Regions from separate parts of the Metabacillus sp. RB-C-LZQ-3-1 genome, predicted to be linked through region 1. Evidence: riboswitches for the same ligand, from Rfam matches in the RefSeq annotation. Region 1 holds a riboswitch; the other holds the start of a gene.

Region 1 (4,714 bases):
ATCAATGACTGTTTTCCACTCCAAAAGTGTCGGAGCTTGAAAAACAAAACCAATTTCAGCAGAAGGTTTAATGATTTTCTTATTTCCTAAATAAACGGCTCCCTTGTTTGGTTGCAGAAGCCCTGATGCTATTTTTAATAATGTTGTTTTCCCACACCCGCTTCGACCTAATAAACTATGAAATTCTCCTTTTTTTATCTCCAAAGTTGTTTGATTAATAATTGTTTTTTCATTTTCATAACTATAGGTTACGTTGTCCATCTTTAAAAAACTCATGCTGTCATCTCCTAATCTACATAAGAAGCAAGATCTTCTGCATATTCCTCTGCATGGTGTTCAAGATCAACCATATTCACTAAATCTAGTAAATTAAAACGCCCATCATGATGCCACGCTGCTTCTGGAGATGTCATATTTCCAAGACCTGTTATCCGTGTTACACCCGCACTTCCTAATAAGTCAGAGATTTGAAAGAGCTCCTCTGGTGAAGCTGCGATCCCAACGGTTTGTAAATATGATCGGGAAGTCTCAATGTATGGCAAGATATCAAATAACTCGTCCACCTCAACAACTCTGATGACACGGTTTAAACAACTTGGTGTTAATTCCCGATCGTCCCGATCAAAAACAACCGCCCAGGCATTATGTTGTTCTCCAAGGATTTCTTTATCCTGGTTCGTAAATAAATTAAACTCTTCCTTCTGTCTCCATTCGGCAAGAGTTGCTGCTTCTTCTATTGAAAGACTTCTGCGCGGATACCTCTTTGCAAAGCTTTCTAATTCATGCGCTAAATATCTAGCAAACTCTCTCGGTTCTACATTCCCGCCTTTTTGCACATAAAACACATGTGGGGAGTAACAACCCTGTTGATCATATCGAATCACATCATACGCGGCATCCCGAACCGTTTTCCATACTTTACGAGAGTCGAGACTAACCCTTGAAACAATACCAAAGCTAATTTTGTGACCAAATGGCAGGAAGCGTGTGGTAATTGGAATACGGCTTTTGATTGATTCCAGTGCTTGATTTCCACCATAAGCAAGCACAATATCTGCTTGTTGAAAAATACGTCGCTCCTTTTCCTCGTCACCGCCCTTCCACCAAATGACTGCTAAGCAATCGGCAAGTCTTGGCTCTACTTCGACAATCATCTTAGCAAACCAGCCTGCAAATAAGGGTTCCGCACTGGGTAGTTTGCCAATGGTGCCTGATTTAACGATCAGACTTGAAATGAAGCTCCAAAGCGGAAGCGCAGGAACATTCCCAGCCCAGACTTGAACTGTTACATTTGCCCCCACAGCCTTAGAGAACCCTCTTTTCGTTCTCGGCTGAAAATCGTCTAATAGCAATGGATTACCAAAATCCTCTACGATAAAACGCTGCAAATTCTGTTTGCGAAATGTTTTTAAATAGTTTGTTAATCCGATTCTAATTAATTCCTTGTCATATCCTGTGACAATTGGCAGGAGCTCTTCGGCTTTTTGACGATAGGGATTAGAGCGATCTAGAAGCTGCTCAATAACCTTATCAATTATTTCTATTATTTGTGTTACTGTCATTGACTTAAGCACTGAAACAGATGACTCTTTAACTCCTTCTATCACTTCATCGAGTTGTTGTTGTGATAATAGAGGAACCTGAACGTCTAACCTTCCAGTATCAGATTCAAAAGTTAACGTTTTATATTCTACTTCTCCCCCGAGGGAGCTAGGAAGATAGCCTGCTATTTCGTTCATTGAATGGGCCCCTTTGCAGCCCTTATAAACTCATCTACAGCAATTGAGCATCCTTTTGCCTCTGCTCCTTGTACTCGACCTAATAATAAAAAGCCTTCCTCTTTCTCCACTCCAAGATCTTCAGTTAAAATGGTTGTAACTGAATTGAAGTTTGCCAAGTCACAATGAACAAGGACACCTTTTTCTCCTTTGGCAACGTCTTCCCCTGTTAATGGATTGATCACTCTTGTACGAATCCAATGTGGACCTGATTTTACTGATGGAACCATGCTATTTCCGTTATCATAAAATTGCGTACTAAGTTCAGTCATTCCATACATATTGATACAATCTGACTTTTCAACCCCTAGTAATGTTGAAAGTTGAGTATAAAACGTCTCTAAATCAAGCTCTTTTGATTTATTCTTAAAGCCGCCGGTATCTAGAATTCTACTTCCTGATGGAAGGCGGAATGATCTTCCCCTTGCTTGTAATTCATCAAACAAGTGAACAAAGCTAAAAGATGCACCGAGGAGGGCAAATGGTTGACCTGATTTTTCAGCTTGTTCTAATGCAAACAATAATTCCTCAACTTGCAAGCCTTGATCATTGACAAAGTATTGACTATCACTTGTCCCATATTCTTTAAATGCTAATGCTAGATAATGTGATAGAGATGAATTCGGCATTTCCTCTTCAGTTGGAAAGAGGATACCCATTTTTATTCGATCATGCCCCTTCATAAAACGGTCCTTAAAGTTTTTTAACATCGATTGATTGTAAACCTCTAATGTTGGATGGTAATGCTTCCCTCTAATGCCTTTCGTTGTTCCGCTAGTCATATACACATCCTCTGATTGTTCAGGGTCCTCACAGCTTAAGGTGAGCTCCTTAAATGCATTAATGGGTACTGCAGGGATATCCTTCCAATTTCTAACCATTCTAGGTGTTTTTCCTTTTTGACGACAATACATTTGAAATGGTGTGTTATTTGTGTATTGGTAACGAAATAATTGTAATGCTAGATCATTAAAGGCTTCTTCAGAAGAATCCTTAGCTTTAATAAAATGCAGAACACGATCTACGATTTCTTGTCTCAATTCGTCATACCCTCTTTCTTGATATCATTCTTAGTTGAACGTAAGGGATGTACTCAATTTGCTATGTATTTTTTAGAAAAATAAAAAGAGCACTTTGCAAGCGCAAAGTGCTCATAGTTTCACTACTCACATTCCCTACGCTGGCATTATCCAACAGGTTAAAACGGTCAGCAACGGAATAGTTGCAATCTCAGCCAGTTTCCACCAGCCCCCGAAAGATATTAATATTTTAAAGGTAGTTTACTTAATTTTCGTATAAAAAACAAGAGATAAGTCATTAAACTTGAAGCTCTAAAGAAAGATTAAGTGAAGTTTAATGCTACAAATAATAGAATTTAAAGAAAATTGGTCTCACCCACTATTGTATGAGGACTGCAGCAGTTCATTAAGTCAGACCCCTTTACAAAACTTTTTAAGTGTTAGCTCCATAATCGTTCAAAAGTGATTTCATTGCCATCAGATTTTAAAAGATATATGTCAGGGTTACTAAGACTGGACCATTCAGCAAAACCAAATTCCTTATTATAATGGTTTAATAGTAAAGACATTACATTTCCATGTGTCACAATGATGGTATTTTCAAATTCACTTTTCAAAACGTTATCAACAACTTCTACTATTCGTTTTAGCGCCTCTTTGCTGGACTCTCCACCTTCAAACTTTATATGAAAATCCTCAAATGTTTGTTTTAATTTCTCAAACCAATCCGAAAGTTGGTTAGTGCTGAGTACACGTTCTTTTAATAGGCTATCTATTTCTATCTCAATATTTAACTGATTTGCAAGTGGTTGTATTGTTTGAATAGCACGCTTATACGGACTTGAAATGATGCGATCAACTGTAATATTATCAAAAAAATCAGCTAAATCATTGGATTGTTTTAAACCTCTTTCCGTAAGTGGTGATTCGGGCGGCTGCCCTACAGCTTCACAATGCCTGATAATATAAATGTTCTTCAATTGTGCCACTCCTTTATTTCCGTTTTTTTAATGTTCATTCATATTCGCAGGAACTTTTTATCTATTAAAGTTTAACTATATTGCTGGCTTAGTAAGGAGAAAGTCTTACCGCCCTGGATTATATACTTTCATTAATTTCGATACTAAATCATAACTATAAAGATAGGGGTTCAAATTTACTGAAAAAGGAGTTGTTTTTTTGTATCCATATTATTATTATCGAGTGAACAACTGGGGACATCTTTTACATTTATTAAACCAAAGTTTATACGCTGAAGAAATGGTTTGTGCTATGAGCTCTGAACTTTTCCATATACCAGAAACCAAAGATTTAAAAGGGAATCGCGAAATGCATGATCATCTAGTTCCTGCTTCCTATCATCGCGTTACTGCAGTAGGTTCATCACAGAGACTTGTTAATGGAGAGCAACAACAATCCATTGTAGAAACACTAGCAGCTTGTATAAAAAATGCTGAAAATCAAGATAAAAAAGTACGTGATGGTTTAAAAACGATGGAGGAAAATGCAAGCCCTGAATATAAGCTGTTTATGAAAGTAATTATCAAATGGCAAGAACAAGCAGAATCCTATTTAAATCAAGCAAAAAAATCATTGCAAACGATGGGAGTTTCATTATCTACCGAAAGTGGACAGCAAAATGGAGATTACAATTATTGAGTAATTTATCAGGTTGGTACTAGCAACCAACCTTTTTATTGAATGTTTATAACTAAGCTTTCCTTAGATAAGACAAATGAACTAGCTTAAATGTAGAAACACTCCTGTTTGTTCAGTAATAGAAGATTAATTGTCATTAAAATAAATTAACCGTTTTTTAAGAATAATACTCAAGGGATTTGTTGTTATATTTTGAGTTAAAAATCACGTAGTTTTCGATCTACTATCAAGTTTTTTAGAACAAGAAAAACATAAAAA
Region 2 (4,714 bases), on a different contig from region 1:
GAAAAAACAAAAATAGGGGAATGGGATTCTATCTATCAATCAGCAAATTTTAAGGTTAATGCAAATATTCAAATGAAAAATGTTGGAACGATTCAAGATCAGGATGGATATCCAGAATAGCTGCTTTTCTTTTAGGATTAGAAAAGCATGGACAACTTTCTTAACTCTTTTTTCTTTCATAATAAGTAATTAAGACTTATTAATAAGGAGATGAAAAAAGTTGATCCATATAGGTATGGTTAAGCCTCATCACGCACATCGTTTCGAAGCAAAAACAATTGAAACGAAAGGACACTATCATATGATAGATGGCTTTACAATAATAGTAAATGGAAATAGCTTTGATCGCCATCGCCATTATTTTAGAGGTGTGACAACCACTTCAAATAATCATTATCATCGCTTTTATGGAGAAACTGGTCCTGCGATTCCTCTTAAAAATGGCGGCCATTTTCACTTATTTGAAGGTCGTACTTACTATAACTATGATGAGGCTACTTTTTCACAATTTGGTGGTGTGACATATGGGGAGGGGGAACGTCCGAAGCATGATCACACGTTTTCAGGTAGAACACTTGAAATAGTTGGGGAAGACCCGTTTTTTAGTAGGATTTTAAAGGGGCAGAATTCATGGGAATAACAAAAGGGATTTATCTTTCTTAGATAAATCCCAAAGTAAAAAACTAATAATGGCTTCTAGTCATTTGCTGCTTTGAACTGAACGATTCCCATATTTTATTTATAAATTTGAGAACCTGATTCAACGAATTCCTTTGCTTTTTCTTCCATCCCTTTTTCTATTTCTTGATTTGCAACTTTTTCCTTGATATCTTGGGAAATTCTCATTGAGCAAAACTTTGGTCCACACATCGAACAAAAGTGGGCTGTTTTTGCGCCTTCTGCTGGTAATGTTTCATCATGGTATTCCAAGGCCTTTTCAGGATCAAGAGAGAGATTAAATTGATCATGCCATCTAAATTCAAATCGTGCTTTTGATAGAGCATCGTCACGATTTTGGGCACCGGGATGTCCCTTAGCTAAATCAGCTGCATGTGCGGCTATTTTGTAGGCAATCACTCCTTCACGAACATCTTCTTTATTCGGTAAGCCGAGATGCTCCTTTGGTGTCACATAGCATAGCATCGCTGTTCCGAACCAACCAATCATTGCTGCACCTATTGCGGAAGTAATGTGGTCATAACCAGGAGCGATGTCTGTGGTTAATGGTCCCAAAGTGTAAAATGGTGCTTCCTGGCAGATGCTTTGCTGTTTCTCAACATTTTCTTTAATAAGATGCATTGGAACATGACCTGGACCTTCTATCATCACTTGAACGTCATATTCCCAGGCAATTTTCGTAAGCTCTCCTAATGTTTCAAGTTCAGCAAATTGTGCTTCATCATTTGCGTCAGCAATAGATCCGGGACGTAAACCATCACCTAAAGATACAGCTATATCATATGCCGACAAGATCTCACATATCTCATGGAAGTGAGTATATAAGAAGTTTTCCTGGTGATGGGCTAAACACCATTGTGCTAAAATGGAACCGCCTCTTGACACAATTCCTGTTGTGCGATTGGCAGTTAATGGAATGTATCTTAATAGAACGCCAGCATGGATGGTGAAATAGTCGACTCCTTGCTCGGCTTGTTCAATGAGAGTGTCACGATATACATCCCATGTTAAATCTTCAGCAATCCCATTTACCTTTTCTAATGCTTGATAAATTGGTACAGTTCCAACAGGTACTGGGGAATTGCGAATAATCCATTCTCTTGTAGTATGGATATTTTTCCCTGTTGATAAATCCATAATCGTATCAGCACCCCAGCGAATTGCCCATGTCATCTTTTCAACTTCCTCTTCGATAGATGAGGTAACAGCTGAATTTCCGATATTGGCATTAATCTTAACATGGAAGTTTTTTCCGATAATCATTGGTTCGCTTTCAGGATGATTAATATTTGCAGGAATAATAGCCCGACCTGCAGCTACTTCACTTCGAACAAATTCAGGATCCATTTGCTCACGGATCGCAATAAACTCCATTTCAGGCGTAATAATTCCCTTGCGAGCATAGTGAAGCTGGGTAACTCTCTTGCCATTTTTCGCAATGAGCGGTTGTAACGTTTCTGATGGGAATACTTCGACTGCGGAAGAAGTATTCGCTCTATATCCGTTATCTTCAGGTTTAATTTTCCGTCCTTCATAGTGCTCAACATCATGGCGACCCTTGATCCAGTTTTCTCTTATTCTTCGTAATCCTTTTAAGATATTGATTTCGGCGTTTTGATCAGTATAGGGGCCACTTGTATCATAAACATGTACGGGTGGATTTTCTTTTTCGTCAAATGTATTCCGAGTTTTTCCTTGTGAGATTTCTCTCATTGGCACTTGAATGTCAGGTTGACTTCCTTGCATATAAATTTTCTTGCTGCCTGGGAATGGTTGTTTTACATTAATCTTCATCTAATCTCCTCCTTGAAATTTCATCTACTTGACAACAACGGAAGGAAATAAAAAAACGAGTTCTGATTTTCAGAACCCGTTCGTTAGATGTAGGAAATATAATAAAAAGGGGTGCACATAAAGACCCTTCTTTAGACTATTCCTACTTCCCTACGCTGGTATCATCCAGATCAGGTTCAAAGGGTCAAAGAACTTCGAGCGCGTTCCTCTCTCAGTCCAAGCTAATGGACTCCCCTAGTAGATAATGGTAATTTATTTATAACCATGTATTATCATATCACAATGAAAAGGTAAGTCAACAGAATCTTTTGTACTATCTGAATTTTATTTTATAAACCATTAGTGGCTGGTAAAAGCACTAGTTTTTCTTTAAAAAAATTAGAATGTGAGATAGATCATTAAATGAATGCTTTCTCTTATTTAACTAGCGAGATTTTTTAGTAATAGATTTGTGTAATTTTTCCATCCGAAGCATCCATTCTTTAGAAAGTGCATCTAATGATAATATCAATTCAATCTTTTCCAGGTTATTTTTTTCATGAAAATAAGTATGATGAATGGTGCTGATCGAAATTTCCTTTGGATGCTTATCAAGTAACTTTATGGCCGAATCAGAATAAATGACACCTTCTTCTAATACTCGAAAGAAGTATCCGGTGTAACCATATTCAATTATTTTGTTTAATAGAGTATGAATGTTTGTGTATTTATTAATGGTCGAGCATGGAAACCTACCTTGAGAAACTTGAATAACAGCCTCACCGATTTGGTATATATCTCCAACACAAACATCCTCCTCTGTCATTCCTATTAGAGTAAGGTTTTCTCCAAAGGCAGCTTTTGGGAGTGATTGTTGATAAAGCTGTTCCCAATATTTATAGTGTTCATATGCATATACACAAATCACTCTTTCAGTTCCGCCGTGAAAATCATGATTTTCAACATCATCCCCAATTATTCCCTTTGACGTAACCTTTAGCTCATTCACTTGATTTTTTGCTATACCTGACCGAAATTCCTTTCCTTTATATGTAAGGGTAGAAGGGGTTCCTTTACTTAACCAAACAATTTGACGATCCATTTCATTCACTTCCTTATAAAGAGATAAAAAATACACCAAGGCTTTACCCTTTGATGTATTTCAACATAAACATATTCCATCAAATGATATTATTGGTGTTTATCTTTTTGTCTATCTTTTGAATTGCTTTCAGTCATTTTTATATTTAGTAATTCATCTAAGTGTTGACTTGCAATTAATGTTTGATGTGAATTTAAGCCATCTTTCTTAGCAATTAGAAACATCTTGTTTCGGTATTCCTCAATAACGGTATCTAAAGTTTTCACAATGAACACCTCGCAATAAACATCTAGGTAAAATGATCCTAGTACTTTTATTATCTGATATTTTAGGAGAATGTAAATAGTATACTGTGTTTTTTTTCCTTTTTTTATAAAAAAAAGTCGAAATACTATATTTAGTGATCGGAAAAAAAGAGGGTTGCAGATATTGTGTTTTACTGATTGGAGATTTAGTATGAGACCTAACGGTTGTTAAGAAAAATGTCCTAGTTAGAGGGGATGATACAACATAAAAAACGCTACAGCGAATATGATTTGCTGTAGCGTTTTTTTTTAGGTCTTGGAAATGATAAAATTCTTGTATTGTGGATAAGCGCTCGACTTCCAGATCCGAAGTACACAGACGTGCAAGTGCAGTCGTTGCAACAGGACGTTGCGGCTTATTTGCCCTAGGTTGTGACCAAGGCGATTGTGCTTTTGTTCTTAATGTCCTCCACGTCCATATCTGAATTGTGCGTTTAATTGACCTTGTAGCATCTTCTTTCTAACATCTGCTTCACTTTCTCGTTTTCGTTCCTTTAAACGCATCTCTTTTAAAATTTCCGTTGTTTGTACACCGTCCTCCCGTTTGTCCGCAATATCCATTAATGTTTCGATATCAGAAAACGAATATTTTCGCGTACCACGATCATTTCGGTACGGAGCAATTAGTTTTCTTTCTTCATAATAACGAATTTGCCGTAGTGTTAAGCCGGTTAACTCGCTGACTGTTCCAATTGAAATCACCTTTTTATCCTTATAAGAGCGGTCTTGATGATTCAATCTCTCCACCCCTTAAACAATTCTTTTTACAAGTATATCCTGTTTTGTCGTCGAAGGCTTCTGTTATGTTAGAAATTCTAACATAAAAATGATTGTTTTGTAAAAAGGTGTTAGGTTT

The links. A riboswitch is a leader RNA that binds a small molecule or an ion and turns the genes downstream of it on or off. The one in region 1 is predicted to bind thiamine pyrophosphate.
Region 2: it holds a riboswitch for thiamine pyrophosphate, as region 1 does, so the genes downstream of both, thiC (phosphomethylpyrimidine synthase ThiC) here and AC4GZ8_RS21360 (LuxE/PaaK family acyltransferase) in region 1, are expected to answer to the same signal.

What each region holds. Positions count from the first base shown of each region.
Region 1 covers NZ_JBZFLI010000018.1:20,051-24,764, reverse strand. The annotation lists gene AC4GZ8_RS21370 (ABC transporter ATP-binding protein) at 1-276, opposite strand, end outside; gene AC4GZ8_RS21365 (acyl-CoA reductase) at 288-1,739, opposite strand; gene AC4GZ8_RS21360 (LuxE/PaaK family acyltransferase) at 1,736-2,818, opposite strand; TPP riboswitch at 2,934-3,043, opposite strand; gene AC4GZ8_RS21355 (histidine phosphatase family protein) at 3,238-3,786, opposite strand; gene AC4GZ8_RS21350 (hypothetical protein) at 3,977-4,456, shown strand.
Region 2 covers NZ_JBZFLI010000006.1:125,856-130,569, forward strand. The annotation lists gene AC4GZ8_RS11695 (Ger(x)C family spore germination protein) at 1-120, shown strand, start outside; gene AC4GZ8_RS11700 (YmaF family protein) at 221-640, shown strand; gene thiC (phosphomethylpyrimidine synthase ThiC) at 736-2,472, opposite strand; TPP riboswitch at 2,603-2,718, opposite strand; gene AC4GZ8_RS11710 (MOSC domain-containing protein) at 2,897-3,553, opposite strand; gene AC4GZ8_RS11715 (aspartyl-phosphate phosphatase Spo0E family protein) at 3,643-3,819, opposite strand; gene AC4GZ8_RS11720 (MerR family transcriptional regulator) at 4,258-4,596, opposite strand.